DNA from 4 places in the Paenibacillus sp. PAMC21692 genome. Region 2 is predicted to be linked to each of the others. Evidence: predicted binding sites of a transcription regulator. Region 2 holds the regulator's gene; each other region holds the start of a gene.
What was found. Region 2 encodes Rex, which represses fermentation and respiration genes when NADH is low (regulators of the CRP and FNR family bind a similar motif). Its sites were predicted from a motif close to TTGTGAAATATTTCACAA; they were not measured.

Region 1: a site for Rex is predicted at 1,769-1,786, ahead of H7F31_RS14440 (DoxX family membrane protein). Genes of this name have one in related genera too.
Region 3: a site for Rex is predicted at 2,369-2,386, ahead of nadA (quinolinate synthase NadA). Genes of this name have one in related genera too.
Region 4: a site for Rex is predicted at 2,435-2,452, ahead of ric (iron-sulfur cluster repair di-iron protein). Genes of this name have one in related genera too.

What each region holds. Positions count from the first base shown of each region.
Region 1 is NZ_CP060293.1:3,656,868-3,661,487, forward strand. Features, by position in the region: gene H7F31_RS14430 (response regulator transcription factor) at 1-443, shown strand, start outside; gene H7F31_RS14435 (PAS domain-containing sensor histidine kinase) at 481-1,569, shown strand; gene H7F31_RS14440 (DoxX family membrane protein) at 1,811-2,368, shown strand; gene H7F31_RS14445 (hypothetical protein) at 2,404-2,598, shown strand; gene H7F31_RS14450 (hypothetical protein) at 2,846-3,265, shown strand; gene H7F31_RS14455 (sugar kinase) at 3,308-4,264, shown strand; gene H7F31_RS14460 (DeoR/GlpR family DNA-binding transcription regulator) at 4,264-4,620, shown strand, end outside.
Region 2 is NZ_CP060293.1:5,500,627-5,505,246, reverse strand. Features, by position in the region: gene dinG (ATP-dependent DNA helicase DinG) at 1-1,744, shown strand, start outside; gene H7F31_RS22265 (redox-sensing transcriptional repressor Rex) at 1,741-2,397, shown strand; gene H7F31_RS22260 (amidohydrolase) at 2,372-3,685, shown strand; gene H7F31_RS22255 (hypothetical protein) at 3,718-4,212, shown strand; gene H7F31_RS22250 (hypothetical protein) at 4,436-4,620, shown strand, end outside.
Region 3 is NZ_CP060293.1:1,025,087-1,029,706, reverse strand. Features, by position in the region: gene nadB (L-aspartate oxidase) at 1-1,162, opposite strand, end outside; gene nadA (quinolinate synthase NadA) at 1,284-2,222, opposite strand; partial or broken gene H7F31_RS34455 (VOC family protein) at 2,846-2,941, opposite strand; gene H7F31_RS04120 (RNA-guided endonuclease InsQ/TnpB family protein) at 2,964-4,448, opposite strand.
Region 4 is NZ_CP060293.1:2,919,079-2,923,698, reverse strand. Features, by position in the region: gene H7F31_RS11445 (Gfo/Idh/MocA family protein) at 1-206, shown strand, start outside; gene H7F31_RS11440 (rhamnogalacturonan acetylesterase) at 344-1,444, opposite strand; gene ric (iron-sulfur cluster repair di-iron protein) at 1,665-2,372, opposite strand; gene H7F31_RS11430 (extracellular solute-binding protein) at 2,494-4,128, opposite strand; gene H7F31_RS11425 (alcohol dehydrogenase catalytic domain-containing protein) at 4,165-4,620, opposite strand, start outside.

The DNA.
Region 1 (4,620 bases), 1.8 Mb from region 2:
TCAAAAAGCTGCTGCCCGATGTGGCTGTTCTTATGTTGTCGATGCACGACGATACGGAATATCTATTCCGCGCGATTGAGGCGGGGGCATCGGGGTACGTGCTAAAGAGCGCTCCCCACGAAGAGCTGCTGAACGCGATTCGCACCGTAGCGTCGGGAGCAGCCTACTTGTACCCATCGGCAACCAGGCAGCTGATGAATCGTTATGCGGCAAGCGCGAAAAAAGATGACCTCGACGCCTTCGACACCTTGTCGGAGAGAGAGAAGGAAGTGCTGTCTCTTGCGGCAAAGGGATATGGCAACAAGGAGATCGCCGAACTTCTCTTCATTAGCGTGAAGACGGTAGAGTCGCATAAGAGCAACGTCATGGAGAAGCTGGGACTGAAGACGCGGCCGGAGCTGATCCAATACGCTATGAAGAAGGGACTGTTGCAATTTGACTAAAGGTGAAAGTGCCGGGGAGTGCCTTCAAGGCAACAGAATGATTGCGGGGCGGGTCGACGCTCTGTTGTCCCAGCTTGCAGACCATGTAAGCGACGAGAGGTTCCGCGAGGATCTGCGCCAGTCGCTCAAACAACTTGCGGACGTAAAGTTTGCGCTCGACGAATCGTCCATTGTTGCCGTTACGGATGCGAGAGGCAAAATTTTATACGTCAACGATAAATTTTGCGAAATATCCAAGTATCCGCGCGAAGAGCTGATGGGAAAAGATCATCGGATTATTAATTCGGGATATCATCCCAAGTCGTTTATGCGGGAGCTATGGGCGACGATCGGCTCGGGCAACGTATGGTCGGGCGATATTAAGAACCGCGCCAAAGACGGATCGAATTATTGGGTCAATACGACGATTGTGCCTTTCGTCAGCGAGAGCGGAAAGCCATATCAGTATTTGGCCATCAGAAGCGAGGTTACCCGTCTCAAGAAGGTGGAGGAAGAGCTGAAGGAGAGCCTGGAGAAGATGTTGACGATCCAGGAGGACGAACGCAAGAAGTTTTCCAGGGAGCTCCACGACGGCATCGGACAAAGCTTGTTCTCGTTGCTCATCCAGTTGGATCGCGTCATTGCGAATCCGGATCGGGAAGTCGACGATTTGCGGTGCCTACGGGAAAATGTAGCCGGCATCATCGAGGAGGTCCGCGGTCTTGCATGGGAGCTGCGCCCATCGGTATTGGATGATATGGGCATTGAACCAGCGATCCGCTCATATATCGGCAATTATGAGTCGCATTACGGCATTGAAATCGATTTTAATTGCAAGCTTGCGACCCGCCTCGGTCTCCGTGTCGAGACGGTGATGTACAGAGTTATCCAGGAGGCGCTGACGAATATCGCCAAGTATGCAGACGTGTCCGAAGCCTCGGTATCGATTCTTGAAGACAGCGAAGAGGTTGTAGTCCGGATCGTCGATCATGGCGCCGGCTTCGATACCGCCGGAGTCTCTGTAGGCGTAGGACGCTTTAGTATGGCGGAGCGGGCCCGGATATCCGGAGGCAGTCTTAACGTGGAGTCGGAGCTTGGCGGGGGAACGACCGTTACGCTCAGAATTCCGCATTCGCGGAAATATTAATACATTGTGATTTAAATCACATACCCATTCGAAATCATAGCTTATAATAAGAATCAAGAAGGAGGTTGAAGGCCATGAACAAGACGGCTTTCGTCATCGGATACCAAGGAATCCGATTCGCCAGAGTCAAGCGGCGATCCTGCCGCAGAAAATCGCAAGAAGTCGTATTCGTCTAAAAGACGGATTCCTCTACTCAACAATGTGAAATAAATCACATACTATACTATGGGAGTGAACGATCATGATGAAATGGCTAAGGGAAAATGTGTACGCTGCTGGTATCGTAACGATTGTAAGGTTGATTGTCGGCTGGGCTTGGCTGGATGCGGGCTTCCATAAACTGAAAGGCGGCTTTGACGCAACAGGATACTTGAAAAACGCCGTTACCAACCCTGTCATGGATAAAGCGACAAACGAACTGGTGTATCCGACTTTCACCAAATTCATCGAGCACTTTGCTTTGCCTAACGTAAAGCTCATTAACATCTTAATCCCCGTCGGCGAGTTCCTGGTCGGTGTAGGGTTGATCGTCGGCGGACTGACGGCGGCGGCCGCGTTCTTCGGACTCGCGATGAACTTCATGTTCCTCTTTGCGGGAACGGTAAGCACGAACCCTTGGCTGGTGCTGCTGGGCGTAATCGTACTCCTTGCAGGAACCAACGCCGGCAGGTTCGGACTTGATCACTACCTGCTGCCGATCCTTCGTAAAGGCTGGCTTCGTGTAAAGGGTAGAGGCGGGGCAGCGGGAACGGGAACAGGTGCGGGAGCCGGCGGCAAACTGAACGGCAATACGCTCTAATACGATCACAATACAAGGAAGCGGAGGCGTAGAATATGACTGCACAGACAAAGAACAGGGATGTCGACAACGAGCTAACCCAATTCATGCTGCATCATTGCTACACTTGTCCCGATGCGAACGAGTGCGACACGGAGGCCAGATGCCGGGCTTGCATGGAAGAGAAGCGGGAGAAAGAGGAAGATGGCAGGCAGCTGACACGGGATCAATTAAAAGAATACGCGCTGTAAAGCGCGGAGCGCCTCAAGAGGCCGGGGAAAACCACGGCACGGGAGGCGCTCTTTTTTTACCACAATAGAATTTATAAGTTTTCGAGCATTCGAAAACCGAAATTCTATTTGGCGATAAATCCTACCTCTGAACGCGGTCGCTCATCTCTGAAAGGCCTCGATAGAGGATTTCTCACGTACATTTGAAAATATCGCGGATTCTGATAAACTATTAGCTATAGGTAAATTGAAACAGGAGGAATAGGACATGTATGAAGCTATGGTATTGTTACACGTGTTAGGAGCAGTCGGAATGGGGTTTTATGTCGTGCTGCCGATTATGCTGGGGGGAGCCTCCAAGAGCGACGGAAGCGGACAAGCCGGACTGGCCAAAGGACTATTGTCGGCCAATCGCATCGCGCAATATTTCCTTATCGTTCAACTGCTGACGGGCGGATATCTGATGTCCCAAGGCGATTACGCCGTCGCCTGGATGATTATCACAACGCTTTTGTTTCTTGGCATTGCCGCTCTCGGCGGAATCGCATCCAAGCCGCTTAAGGGAATCGTATCGGCTATCCAGTCGGGGCAAAGTACGACAGCTTACGTCAATAAGGCAAAGATCATGAGCTTGATTATTCTCGTGCTTTATGTCGCAATCGTTTATTTTATGGTATTCCGATTCTAAAATAATAATTTGAGTTGTCAGTACATTGAGGGGGAAGTTGCCGTGCGTGAGGGTTCACCACAGATTGTAACGTTCGGAGAGACAATGGCTCTCTTTATGCCGGAGGAGCACAAAGCGATTGAGAGGGCTTCCAAGCTGGAGCAAGGATTCGGAGGCGCGGAAAGCAACGTGGCCATCGGACTCGCGAGGCTGGGCGCTTCCGTAGGCTGGTTCGGCGCGCTTGGCAACGATCCGTTTGGCAAGCTGATCTTGAAAACGCTTCGCGGCGAAGGCGTCGATGTATCCCGCGCCAATCTAAGCGGCGAAGCGCCAACAGGGATGATGTTCCGCGAGCATGTGGCGGGCCGTCTCGCCGTCCATTATTTCCGCAAACATTCGGCTGCCAGCCGCATGCGACCCGAGGATCTCGACGAGGACTACATCCGCGGAGCGAAGCTGCTTCACATCACCGGCATTACGACGGCGCTCAGCGATAGCTGCCGCAGTACGGTCCGCCGCGCCATAGACGTCGCCAAGGAAGCGGGCGTGCAGATCAGCTTCGATCCTAACCTTAGGCTGAAGTTATGGTCCATCGAGGAAGCTCGCGAGACCTTGCTGCCGCTTATACAGGAAGCGGATTATTTCCTGCCGGGCTGGGACGAGCTGAAGCTGTTGTATCAGACCGACGATTACAAGGAGGTCAAGGCCAAGCTTGCAGAGCTTAAGGCAATCAGCGTAGTTAAAGGAATGGGAGACTCGACGATTGTGCTTAATAAAGGCGAAGAGACATCCGTTCCCTTCTACCCTGCGGAGCAGGTTGTGGATACCGTCGGCGCAGGCGACGGCTTCTGCGCGGGTTTCCTTGCGGGTCTGATGAAAGGCATGTCGCCCGTAGAGGCCGTTCGTCTCGCCAGCATTAACGGATCGCTCGTCGTACAGTCGCGCGGCGATTGGGAAGCGTTGCCGGAATGGGAAGTCGTGGAGCAGCGGATGTCGGCGAAGGCGTGGGTGGAGCGCTAATGACGACGGAGCTTACCGGAGGTTCCAAGGGCCAGCGACGGAGGGAAGCGATTCTGCAGCTGCTCAAGCAGCAAGGACGCATTACGATTACGGAGATGGTGGAGCGGTTCGGCTGCTCGGAGGCGACCGCGCGCAGAGATTTGGAGCAGATGGAAGGCGTATATCCCGTTATTCGCACGATCGGCGGAGCAATGTACGATGGCATGGGGACGATGCGAGAGCTGCCTTTCGCGGAGAAGGAAGGACTTTCTATTCTCGAGAAAGAGAAGATCGCGGCGCTTGCCGCGACACTGATTCAAGAAGGGGACGTCATCGGCCTTTCCGGCGGGACGACCAATTTCCTGTTGGCGAAGCTG
Region 2 (4,620 bases):
AACGGAGACAGGGGATCAGGAGGAGTTGAACCTCGGCAGCCGAGGTTCTGACTTTTGGTCTACGGTATCCAGCGATGCGGACTCATGTCTTAATCGTGCTTGTCCATGGTTTAAGCGCTGTTATTACCATCGCGCCAAACATGAAGCGAACGTCGCCGACGTCTGTATTACGAATCATTCCTTGTTATTTACCGATGTGCAGGCCGATCATCGCCTGCTGCCCGCGTATTCTCATCTTATTATTGACGAGGCTCATCACGTGGAAGAAGTGGCAGGCAAACATCTGGGGATGAACGTGAATTATTTCTCACTCGTACATATTGCGACCCGGTTGTTTAAGGACAATCGAACGGGGTTATTGCCTTTACTGCGTTCCAAGCTGCAGAATGAAGGCGATGACCATGTACAAGCATGGACGGAGACGATTGATGAAATCATCCCGATCTTCCAGGAGATCAGGGAGCATTGGGACAAATTATTCGAGATGCTGTATGCAATGATGGGCGAAGGAGCTGAAGGCGCCACTGATAATGGCGCGGTTTCGTCTTCGGTTCTTAGACTCCATCATTCCGAGCTTCCTGCAAGCTGGGATGAAGCGAGCGGCGTCGAGAATAATATTTATGTCGAGCTTGCGCGGGTTATCAAGACGATGGAAAAAATGATCAACGACATCAAGGAGCGGATCGATGATCTCTCCGTTCAGGGAACGATTACCGATCTTAACGGTTCCATCCGGGATTTGACGAGATTAAAAGACGAGCTTCGAATCTTTATGAAACTGGAGCAGTCCGGTTTTGTTTTCTGGATGGAAGCCAGCGCGGTATACCGCTACCGATCGCTGCACATGTACGCGGCACCCGTCGATGTTAGCGAACAGCTTCAAAAGTACTTTTTTGACGCCAAAGACAGCATCATTATGACCTCCGCGACATTAACGGTGCAGAAAACCTTCCAGTACGCAGAGGAACAACTCGGACTCCTCGGCTATGAGACGCAGGGCAAGCTCAAAACCGTGCAGTTGCCGTCTCCTTTCCGTTACAGGGAACAGGCGCTGGTGATGGTCCCTCGCGACTTCCCGGTTGTTAAGGGCGCATATGTAAACGACGCGTATCTGGATAAGCTGGCGGCTTCGCTGGTCGACGCCGCTCTAGAGACAAAAGGACGAATGCTGGTGCTCTTTACTTCTTATAAGATGCTGAAGCAAGTTCACGAGCTTATGAAAATAGGTCTGGCCGCGGCAGGCATCGGCTTGCTGGGACAAGGGATCGACAGCAGCAATCGAACCAAGCTGACGAGACGTTTCCTTCAACAGCCGGAATCCGTGCTTTTGGGAACGAGCAGCTTCTGGGAAGGCGTCGATATTCCAGGCGAAGCGCTTACCTGTCTTGCCATTGTAAGACTTCCGTTCCAGCCTCCTAATCATCCGCTCCAAGAAGCAAAGGCGGAGCAACTGCAGCGACAAAAGCAGAATCCGTTTATGAAGCTGTCCATCCCGCAGGCCGTCATCCGGTTCAAACAAGGATTCGGCCGACTTGTCCGAACCTCGCAGGACAAAGGCATTGTCATCATCTACGATACGCGCGTTATCGATGCCTATTACGGCAAACATTTTCTCTATTCGCTGCCAGGTCCCAAGATCGAAACGATGTTTACGGATCAGATGGTGCCAAGAATTAGAGAATGGCTGGGAAAAAACAGCGCTGCGGCGAGCGAACCAGAAGCTACGAAGGAGGCAACAACTTGAAGCAGACCAAAATATCCGAAGCGGTCGTGCGCCGACTCCCTATCTACTTGCAGGTGCTTAACGAGCTGGACAGCCGCGAGATCCAGACGGTATCCTCGCAGGAGCTTGGGGTTAAGCTTGATCTTAACCCGGCTCAAATTCGCAAGGATCTCGCGTATTTCGGCGAATTCGGACGCAAAGGTATTGGCTACGACGTTGTCTATTTGATCGAAATCATTCGTCAAATACTCAAGGTGAACCAGACGATCAAGGTCGCGCTGGTTGGCGCCGGCAATCTGGGTCATGCCTTATGCAATTACAACAAATATTCCAAGGACAATATGAAAATAACGGCTGTGTTCGACGATCATCCTGCCAAGATCGGAACGAATATCAACAATCTGGTCGTTCAACCCATGAGCGAGCTGGTCGCAACGATTGCGGAGCAAAAAATTCGGATCGGAATCATCACTGTCCCTGCGTTCGAAGCTCAAAACGTCGTAAATCAATTCGTCTCGGCAGGGATAGAAGGCATTTTGAACTTCGCTCCAGCGATTTTGCGCGTACCGGATGAAGTACGCATTCACAATGCCGATTTCACAAGGGAACTGCTTAGCCTCGCGTATTATTTGAACCATGAAGGAGAAGATTCGGATGAAACAGCTATGGATTAGAAATGGCCTGTTCGTGACGATGGACGACTCGACCCCGGTCATTAAAGGTCATATGGTCATCACGAACGATACCATTACATATATCGGCGAGCAGGAGCCTGAGCCGCAAAGCTTGTCTGAAAGCGTTGAGAAGCTGGATGGCAAAGGACTGGCCTTCCTGCCCGGACTTATTAATACGCATGGTCATGCGGCGATGTCGCTCCTTCGCGGGTATTCGGACGATCAAAATCTGCAGGTATGGCTGGAACAGAAAATGTGGCCGATGGAGGGCCGTTATGTTGCGGCGGATACGAGAGCCGGCACAGCTCTGGCCATCGTCGAGATGCTTCGTACGGGAACAACGACCTTCCTCGATATGTATGATCGAATGGATGAAGTCGCCAAGGTGACGGAACAATCCGGCATCCGCGGCGTTTTGATGCGCGGCGTTATCGGCCTATGCTCGGAAGAGGAGCAGAAAGCGAAGCTAGAGGAAGCGATTGCATTCGCCCTGGAGTGGAACGGCAGGGCAGACGGCCGAATTACGACCATGCTGTCCCCGCATGCGCCATATACTTGCCCTTCCGCATATATCGAAAAATTTGTACAGGCCGCCCATGATCATTCTTTGGCGCTTCATACGCATATGTCCGAGTCTCGTGCAGAGGTGGAGCAGAACGTTAGGGATTACGGCGTTCGGCCTGTTGAGCATCTTCATCGGCTGGGTTTCTTTTCGCGCCCTGCGTTGGTCGCGCACGCCGTTCATCTGAACGACGAGGAGATTGCAATGCTAGCAGAGAACGGCGTCTCCGTAGCGCATAATCCTGTGAGCAATCTGAAGCTGGCCAGCGGCATCGCCAGGCTTCCGGAATTGCTTCGTGCCGGCGTTAAGGTCGGTCTCGGAACGGATAGCGCGGCCAGCAACAATAATCTGGATCTGTTCCAGGAAATTACAATGGCAGCCCTGTTGCACAAAGGCGTATCCGGAGATCCCACTGCCATACCGGCTATAGAGGCGCTTAAGCTTGGGACATCGCTCGGCGCGGCTTCCATCTGGAAGGAGAAGGAGATCGGCATGCTCAAGGCGGGGATGAAGGCTGATATGGCTGCCGTCAACATCGACCAGCCTCAGTACTTCCCGCTCACTGACATCGTCTCGCATCTTGTCTATGCGGGATCGGGCAAGGATGTTCGCCATGTGTGGGTTGGGGGCAAACAAGTCGTGAAGGATGCACAATGCACCTTGCTGGACGAAGAAAAAATTCGCAAGGAAGCGCAAGCCGCATTCGAGCGGCTGCTTAACGGCTAATGCGCGCCACGGAAAGAAAACGACGTCCGTTTATGACACCGGCCAAGTGGATCTGGATGGTTAGCGCCGCCCTGTTGACTTTCTTGATCTGGTTAGGGCTTTATTATCGGGATATACAGCTGCCGCACTGGTCGGCAGAAGCCGAAGCGAAGCAGCGAATCGTCGCCACGGGTGAAATATCGAATGTAGAGCGGCTGAACAAACATATCTGGGACGAGACCGTATGGGTCGGCTTCGGCGCAGGGGAACAGGATGATTATCATTACGTATTCCTGCGCGGCGACGAAACGACGCTTACCGTCGACGCTTCCGACGTGCTCGGCGAGGATGAGCTTAAAGCTCAGTTCCGTTCAAGCAAACCTGGGTCGAATATCGTTCGGGTCCAAGCCGGATTATTCCGGGGAGCTCCGGCATGGGAGATCTATTACTCCGCAGCTTCCGATGGAGGCGTTCAATATTTCTATGATTTTTATACCTTCGACAAAGATGGTAAGCTAATCGATTCCTATCGGCTGCCTTCCTCTTAAAGAGGTTGTTCAAAAAATCCGCTTGCCTTCAATCTTCTCGGTACTGAAAACCGAATTTTTTGAACTTCAACTTTATGCCATATCATAAAATTAGGCGGGACCTTCCATGGTCCCGTTTCCTGTTTTTACACCCCGAAATCAGCTGTAAAATGTGATATACTATCGTATAGACGAGTTGATATATAAATTATATATAAACAATATACATTGGAGGGGTTAGGAGATGAGAAAACCACGCGTATTGCCGCTAGCGATTACCGTTGTTGTCACTGCCGTACTATTGTTCGGAGGTTTCGCCTTGTACAAGCAGATGGTCGTCGCCGCGCCTCTTGCCGATAAGCTGGAAGAGATGAACGGAGTAGCGGAAGCATCAAAGCCTGAGATTGGACAAAAAGAATTAAAGGTGAA
Region 3 (4,620 bases), 4.1 Mb from region 2:
TGCTCGCCAGCCGGTTCGCGCCGTGCACGCCCGTCGACGACACTTCGCCGCAGGCGAAGAGCCGCTTGATATTCGTCTCGCCGTTTAGATCCGTCTTTACTCCGCCCATCATATAGTGCATCGCGGGAGCGACGGGAATCCAGTCGGACGTCAGATCGAGGCCGTATGTCAAACATGTTTGGTAGATCGTAGGGAAGCGATGTTTCACCATCTCCGCCGATTCATGCGTTATATCGATATAGACGAAGGTGGAACGCGTCTCCTCCATCTCGCTGACGATCGCCCGGGCGACGACGTCGCGCGGCGCAAGCTCCAGCTGCTCGTGATATTTGTGCATAAAACGCTCGCCCCTGATATTCCGCAGGACGGCTCCCTCGCCGCGCACGGCTTCCGAGATCAGAAACCTTGGCGCACCGGGATAGCAGAGCGATGTGGGATGGAACTGGATAAATTCGGGGTCTCGTATGTAAGCGCCTGCGCGGTAAGCCATAGCTACGCCATCGCCGGTCGCGACTTCGGGATTCGTCGTGTAGCGGTAGAGCTGACCCGCGCCGCCGGAGCATAAAATAGTCGCCTTGCCGCGCACGAACAACCGCTCTCCGCTCGGCTTCTGCACGATCGCGCCGCAGCAGACGCCATCCTCCGTCACGAGGTCGATAACGAAATGATCGTCCCATACCTCGATGCCCGGCGTCGACATGGCCGTTTCCGAAAGCGCGCGGACAATCTCATAGCCTGTTGCGTCGCCGTTGGCATGGAGGATGCGGCGCTGGCTGTGAGCGCCTTCCTTCGTCAGGGCGAACTCGCCGTTTTCGAGGTCGAACTGGGTGCCCATTTTGATGAGGCTTCGTACGCCCTTAGGCCCTTCGTGCACCAGCACGTCGACGGCTTCGTCGTCGCATAGGCCGGCTCCGGCGATCAGCGTGTCCTGCCGATGGTAGGCCGGCGAATCGTCCTCGGATATAACGGCCGCGATGCCGCCCTGCGCGTAGCGCGTATTGCTGTCAAGCAATGATTTCTTCGTGATCATCAGCACCGAATGCTGTTCGCTCGAGCGTATAGCGGTAAAAAGACCGGCAATGCCGGCCCCGATGACAATGACATCTTTCTCTACGACCGGCAGCGTATCCAGCTCCACGTCGATGAGGTATCTAGGAATCATGTGTGCTCCTCCTGATTTGGCGTGCATCTAAGCTTCAGGCTTGCTATGTTGCTCTTACGGAGTGCTGCTGCCTAACCTGACCGGACTGTCGTGACTGCCCCAATAAGGGAAGCAGCGCATGCTACTTCACCTGCAGCATGCGCTCGAGCGACAGACGGGCTTGTTCCGCTACATGAGGGGGCACGTAGATTTGAGGATGCATCGTCTCCAGACACTTTACGAGCTTCTTCAAATTGTTAACCTTCATGTTCGGGCAGACCAAATATTTGGATGCAAAATGGAATGTCTTGTTCGGGCTGTCCAGACGAAGCTGGTAGCCGGTGCCGTCTTCCGTGCCGACGATAAACTCCTGGCAGTCGGACTCGCGGCAATACTTGATGATCGCCGTCGTGCTGCCGACGAAGTCGCCCAGTTCGACAACCTCCGGACGGCACTCCGGATGCACGACGAATTGCGCGTTTGGATACTTCGCCTTCATTTCTTCGACATCCTTGACGGTGAGCATATCGTGCGTGTTGCAATAACCTTCCCAGATGATCATCTTTTTGTCGGTGTTTTGCTGCACGTAGTGGCCAAGGTTCTTGTCCGGTACCCAGATCACCTCGTCGCCTTCCACCGAATTGACGACCTTGACGGCATTAGCCGACGTACAGCAAATATCCGTCTCCGCCTTGATCTCGGCCGACGAGTTGATGTACGTGACGACCTTCGCATTGGGATGCTGAGCCTTTAGCTTGCGCAGTCCGTCGACGTTAACCATATCCGCCATAGGGCAGCCCGCACGTTCGTCGGGAATGATGACCGTCTTGTTCGGCGCCAAAATCTTTGCGCTCTCGCCCATAAAGTGCACGCCGCAGAATACAATGACGTCCGCGTCCGTCTGGGCAGCTTTCTGCGCCAGCAGGAACGAGTCGCCGCGGAAGTCCGCCACCTCCTGAATTTCGTCGCGTTGATAATAATGAGCAAGAATGATAGCGTTGCGTTCCTTCTTCAATTGCATCAGCTTCTCGCGCAGCTCGCGGTTTTGTTCCGCCTTGCGTTCCAGTGCCAGTGCTTCCACGTTAGATCCTCTCCTCTTATGAGGGATATGGGCTCATCAGCGCTCTTGCATCCGCCCTGCCGCCATGTTCTCGGCATCTGCGGCGAAACTCCTCGTCGCTCGTCCCATTCCGTCCAGTTTATATCTTGATGCGGCTGTCGCCAACTTTGTGAATTGATGCACAAACTATGGGATTCCATTACCTTTAGTGTGACCCAAAAAGCGGTTTATCATTGTAGCCCATGCTTGCTCTTCATTCCCGACCCCTTGTTTCTCTGTATCCAAATGGTCAAGATTCCGCGCCGACCCCCATCGTTCCAGACAGTAGCAGTTACGGTTGTGTAATTAAGATTTAATTTACACTTGACAGAGGGGTATGTCAATGGAGGAATACGCGTTCTGAGCCGCTTGGGAGCCCAATTATCGCCTTCGCGCAGTATTTAATGGATATTAAGCTTTGATTGCTTCCGATTACTGGCATTCAGGTTGCATTGCTCCTTATGCAAGTCCAAATCAAGCTCCTGCAAATGATCATACGGAAAAAAGCAAAAAGAAGCCAGCCAGAGAGGCGAGCTTCATTGCGAGCTAGTGTGTTTGCTTCATTCGGGCATTCCAATGACATTAAGCCAGGTTCAACTGCCAGGTAACGCCAAAGCATGCGTGAACGTGAAGTCGTGCTTTATGTTGCTGTCGATGCACATATGAATACTCCCACCATTTACTGTTGCTGTCGCTTCGATTGAAATGGGGGTTTCTGATGTCTCAACCTGACTTTTTCAGGATGCTTAACACCAGCGGAGTTGACACGTTGATGGTCTGGTTACCATCCAACCCCTCTATCCCATTCGCGCCATACAGAGAAACGTTTGGGAATACTTTGCGCATAATGTTCGCCGCGCCGTTGACATCGGCATGTATCCAACCTCTCGGGCTCCGGTACAGTCCGCGACAGATTCGTTTACCGGTGAATGTAACTGTTCTCCCTTCGTCATAACAAGGCAGCGAATCCTGATCCAAGAAGCTCGCTTTTGATGTGTAGGCTTCCTCGGTCAGGATGACCGTTATCCCTTGTTCTTCCGCTTTATATTGGATCATATCCACCAGTATCTGATGCGGAATATGACAAAACGATTGATTGTTTCGACGTCCCATGGCAGATTCTTGTTTCCATCCATCGTTATAACCAATGACGATGGTGCCAATCTGTTGCTCCACAGCCAGCTTGATGATGTGATGACTTGCTTTGTGGAACAGGTCTTTGATCCGGCGGTGTCGCTTCAGATGCAAGCGTTCCAATCGTTTAGACGTATACGCGCCTTTTCGCGGCTCCTTGCCCTGACGAAGAATGCCCGTATAGTACGCTTTCATTTTGTTGTAATATTGATTGATCGCTTTGATGATCCTGCCCTTCATGATCATCGGCTTCGAGCCGGATGTCGTGACAATGGTTGCAAGATTGTCCACGCCCAAATCAATTGCCATTAGTAAATCAGAATGATTTACGGCCATTAGTAGATGTGGAGCATTTTCGTCCATTAATAAATCAGAATGATTTACGTCCTCTTCCTTTTTCACCGGACAAGCGAAGACCAGTTCGACGACGTAACGTCCATGACTTGGAACTACGCGCACCTGCATCAGTTGTCCCTCGGTACGGCCCAACTTACCGATGTTAAGCTGCAGCTTGGTTTTGGGTAACTTAAGAAATCTCCCGCCTTTTATGACACAATCCTGATTAGAAAACACAATTTCCTTTGCTGTACCTCGAGCATAACCCGGGATGTTAGGCTTGCCCGTGTACTTCTCTGGATGCTTTCGGTAATCCTTCATGCTGGCAAAGAAAGCTTTCCAATTCTGGAACACCACTTTCATGATCCCTTGACTGCTCTGTGCAGGGAGTGCGCGATAATCCGTTTGCTCCATCACTTTGAATAAGGCGTCCAGGAAGGCATACGATACAAAAGGCTTATCCGGTGACGGCAGCTCAAATGGGTGTAAACGATTTTTCTCGCTCCGTCGTTCATTCATTGCGCCAATTTGTGCGGCCAACATGTCCATGACTTGTTGTTGCAGTGGCTGCAGGTCTTCCTGACGTCCCCATGCCGTAAACACCTGACGGATATAAAAATTCGTGGTATTGTACAAATTTTTGGCGTTCTGGCATGCTTCATCCAGATAGCCAAACAGCCGATGGCCCGGCTTAACCCAGACTTGATAAGTTCTGTATGTGGCTTTTGCATCTGCCATCACTTCACCTTCTCCCTCGCCCAAATTGAGAACATGTGTTCTTATATATTATATCGCTACAAGGGGAAGAAAGGAAGAACATTTTGAGCGCTTCTTCAAGATGTCGCCGATTCACATCGCCACTTGAAGAAGTGGGAGTCCTCTCGGCGAACTTTAATAAAAAAACCAGACC
Region 4 (4,620 bases), 2.6 Mb from region 2:
TGTATCGGAACCCGTTCAGCCCTTATCCGCTCTCCGACGAGGAGATCGGCATAGCAGACGCACTGGTCAAGATGGATACCTACCTGCGGCAAGGCGTCTCCTTCTACTCCTTGACCGAAGCATTAGCCGATGTTCGCCTCGCTTTGGCGATGGAACGCTCTTTTACGGAAGTCAAGCCGGTCGAGGTAGGATTTATCGCCAACTAGAACAAGCCTCTTCCCGCGAGAAGAGGCTTGTTCCTTGTTCGAGAAGCAGATCCGTCAGATAAACCGTCAAAAAAACAAGGGGGCCGACATGCAAAACCGTTATTCGAACTCGGCTAGCGTTCTCCTTTCGGCCAACGCTACCTCAAGAATATCGCCAACGGCAGCAAATTCAGCTCCCGGATGCCCTCGGCGACCAGCTCCGCGATCCGAAGGCTGCCCCGCTCCTGGAAGTGCGTATTGTCCTGCACGCCAGTGGAGTAGTTGATCCATTCTCCCGGCGCTCCGAAAAGGAAGACGGACTTCGTCCCTTCCGGACCCAGTTCCTCGAACAATGCCTTGCTCTTCTCCGCCAGGTCTATCAGGGCGACGCCCTCGGCAGCGGCCAGTTCTCGGACGGCGTCGAGATATTCGCCATGCGTATCCAGCTGCCTGCCCCGCTCGTCGAAGCGGCGCCGATGGACGGACGTAATCAAAACCGGAATCGCGTTTTTGGACCGCGCCGTATCCACGTATTTCATGAGATATTCCGGATAGGTCGTCTTAGGGTCCGTATGCCGCTCCTCGTCGGTCTTCTGATCGTTATGGCCGAACTGGATGAACAGATAGTCGCCTTCCTTGATCTGCTCCGCTATAACGTCCAGGCGTCCCTCCGAGATAAAACTTTTGGAGCTCCGGCCTCCCTTCGCATGATTCGCGATGGCTACGTCGTGACGGAAACAATACGATAACATCTGCCCCCAGCCGGATTGCGGCAATCCCCCAAGCTCCGTGTCCGTCACCGTGGAATCCCCCGCCAGGAACAAGGTAATCTGCTCCGATGATGGCGTAATTTCGAGCGCGTTAATGCGGGGAGCGATGCCCTCGAACCGAATCCGAAACTGCCCTCCCTGCACGTTAACACCGAATTGTTGCCACGTATGTTGTCCCGCAACCGTACGGACATCCCTGAGCATAAGCCTTTCTCCGTTACTTCGAATCGTCGTAACCGTAGGAGCCAGCTCGTCCCCCATACAGACTCTAACGATATAGTTCCCGTCCGGCACATCCGTGAGAAACACCGAATCGAACGGGATGCAGAAATCTCCGACAAGCGGTTCGCCGCTTCGTCTGATGCCCGCCACTTTCGATATGTCCCCGAACCCATAACCTTGCTCAGCATGATAGAGGGCATCCGCCCCTATCTTGATGTAGCCCTCCTTCAGCTCGTTCTCCGTTCCGAAGTCGTATCGCCATGTCATGACCGTTCCCCCTGCCCGTTATTCATTATCCTCGCTACCACTGTAACGCAGTGATATGCCAGATTCAATTTTTTTATTTCATTCCGGGAAATATAGGGGAAGCATGGCGAAAACTTACGATTTTTCGAAAAGCACGAAAAAGCGATTGAACAAAAAAGACGACTTACCCCCATTTGCTAGAAGATTAGTCGTCTTTTCATTTGTTTTCTTCAGATTAACACTATCTTAATTCGGCAAGAGCAGGGAATAACAAATTGTTCTCCAGATGTACATGGGTAAACATATCGCTCTCCAGCTCCTCCAATTTACGGAACGTGATCGTATAGGTCATACACGCATCCTCTGGAAGCGCATAGCCCTTTGTTGTCTCGCGCATGCGGCTAAGCAGGTCCCCCGCCTCGTCGTGCTCGGCCTCAAGAGTATCCAGAACTTGGAGCGCAGCTTGCAGCATGCTTGCCGATCCCTCTTCTTCGGCCTTGCGGATCGCCGGAAACAATTGCTGCTCCTCCTTGTTCAGATGCTCCAGCAGTTCCGCGCTCAATTGATGATATAAGACTTGCAGCTCCTTAAGCTCCGGATGGTCCTCGCCGTGCACCCGAGCAACCTTATTGACGAAATCACGTAAAACAGGAAGCTCTTTGCGTAGAAAATCATGATGGTGAAGAATGATATGCTCGGTTAATTTCGTCAATTTCCGATCATCCTGCTTCCAATCCAAAGGCCATGCCGGCCGCGACTCGGTGCAAACCTTGTTAAGTTGAAACAAAACCTCTTCCTCATCGAGTCTCCTCTTTCGAACAGCATCGGATAAGGTTTGTTTGCCTCCGCAACAGAAATCGATGCCGAGCTCCTTAAACACGTTGCTTGCTTGAGTATATTGCGCGACGATATCGCCAACCCGCTGTTCGCTTTGAATTACGGTTATCATACGATTCATCCCCTTCATTCATTAGGTTCGTCTTAATTATAAGGAACCATTGCAATGAAAGGTTGTGATACCAATCACATGACTTGCGGCGATTCGTTGAACAGAAGTTGCGATAATTCTCCTATTTTCCGAACTCGGAGCGAATTCGGACATCGTACAGGTCTTCCGTGAATACCCACTTGTCTTTATTCTCCTTATACCAGTCCCTGTACCACTGCTCCACCTGAGCCCCGTCCCCGTCGCCCCAGGCCTTGCGGGCATCTTGCACGGCTTGCTCGGCCGAATAGGCTTCCCCGCCCAGAATCGCGCGATTCCATATGTCGAGAATGGCGCGTTCGGCATAGGAATCGATAAATTCGATCTCATTCGGCAAGGCGGGCATATACCGATCAAGCGTAAATCCCGCGTAGGGACGTTCGGGACTGATATACAGCCCGAGCGCTTCGTTCAGCAGGTCATCCACTTCCCGGTCGAACGGCTTGTTCAGATCCAGATCCTGCTTGTACTTCTCGAATTCAGTCGTATGGTATTGCGGCCCGATTGTGCGGAAGTCGCCGAGCCATGACACCTCTTTGTCGTACTTGTCCTTGTCGATCGTCACCGGAACGCCATTGTCCAGCCGGTAATGCACGCCTTCGAGTCCGTGCTTAAACGTTGCTTCCGTCGTTTCCTTGCTCATGAAGTCGATATACCGGATGACGCTGACCGGATCGTTCGCCTTTGCATTGATAACGCCGCTAAGCTGGAAGGGGGGGTTAAACTGCGCGCTGAATTGTCCGAAGGGACTTGCGGGCAGCGCGATCGGCGCGATAACGGCTTCCGGGACGTTGCTGCGAAGCCGCGCATATGCATCGTAGATCTCCTTGGCGTTTCCGGCGAACGCATAAAGTCCGATTTTGCCCTTTAAGAAATCCTGCTCCGCCTTTCTTCCATTTTTGTCCGTCAGATAATCCCTGTCGATCGCGTCCGCATCGAACAACGCTTTCTTGAACTCCAGCGCCGCTTGCGCCCGTTCCCAATCGCGTACGATCTCTCCGTCCTCCAATACCCAGCTCATGTTCTGGAACATGCTGTTGATCACATCGGGCGCGAATCCGCTCATGTTGATGCCCTGCGTATCGTCCAACCCGTTGCCGTCCGGATCCTGCTTCGCGAACGCGATCGCGGTCCGAAGCAACTCTTCCGTCGTGCGCGGCGTGTCAAGCTCCAGCTTATCCAGCCAATCCTCCCGAATGAACAAATACGTGAACGGGAAATACCCCTGCACCCTTCCCACGGCATACATATGCCCATCGGGTTGCGTGGACAGCTTCTTCAGGATCGGAAATTTCTCGAGCACATGCTTATATTCGGTACTGTAGGTCTCGATCAATTCGTCTATTGGCATGATCTGTTTCTGATTGTACAGTTTATGGATAAATTCCGAATCGTACTCGGTAATGAGATCGGGAGCTTCGTTCGACGCCAATAAAATATTGAACTTGGGCACCGACTCCCCCCGTGGAATGGCGACGTATTCGACATCGATGCCCGAGTTGTCCCGCACCCAGTCTACCCACATGTTCTGCGTGGGAGTTCCCATCTCTTCGGGAATGTTGCCCCGGTCGTACATCGATACGGTAATGCGATGTTCGCCTGCGACGGATGGATCTGCCGCTTGACCGTCCGGTCCGCTCGCGCAGCCCGCTAAAGCAAGCCAAGCGGCGGCCAACGGCAACACAGTGCATACGATTCTTGTCCCATTCCAGTTAAACAACCCGCTCACCCCTTATAGTGCCTATTGTATCATGAGCTAAAGCATAACGATCACCTTGAGATAACGATCCGGGTTGCGCTCGATCTCTTGTATGGTCCGCGCGGCCTCATCCATAGGAACAGTCGCGGTAATGAGCTTGCGAACATCCACCTTGCGGGAATGGATAAGCTCGACGGCTTCCTCGAACTCCCCGGCGCTCGTACGGCATCCGACGATATCGACTTCTTTTCTCGTAATCCAATCCGTAGGCAGCGGCGTCTCCTGCTTGGGCCATCCGGTAAGCCCGATTCTCCCTGCATGGGAGACAAGATCCAACGTCATCCGGACCGCCGCGTTCGCACCGGAAGCCTCGAGTACAACTTCGGCTTTTCTGCCGCCGGTTATACGTCGAATCGCCTCCTCGGCGTTCTCCGACGATGAATTCACGACATGCTGAACGCCCATGGCGCGCGCTTGCTCCAACCTCGCCTGCACGATGTCGATGACGATCGG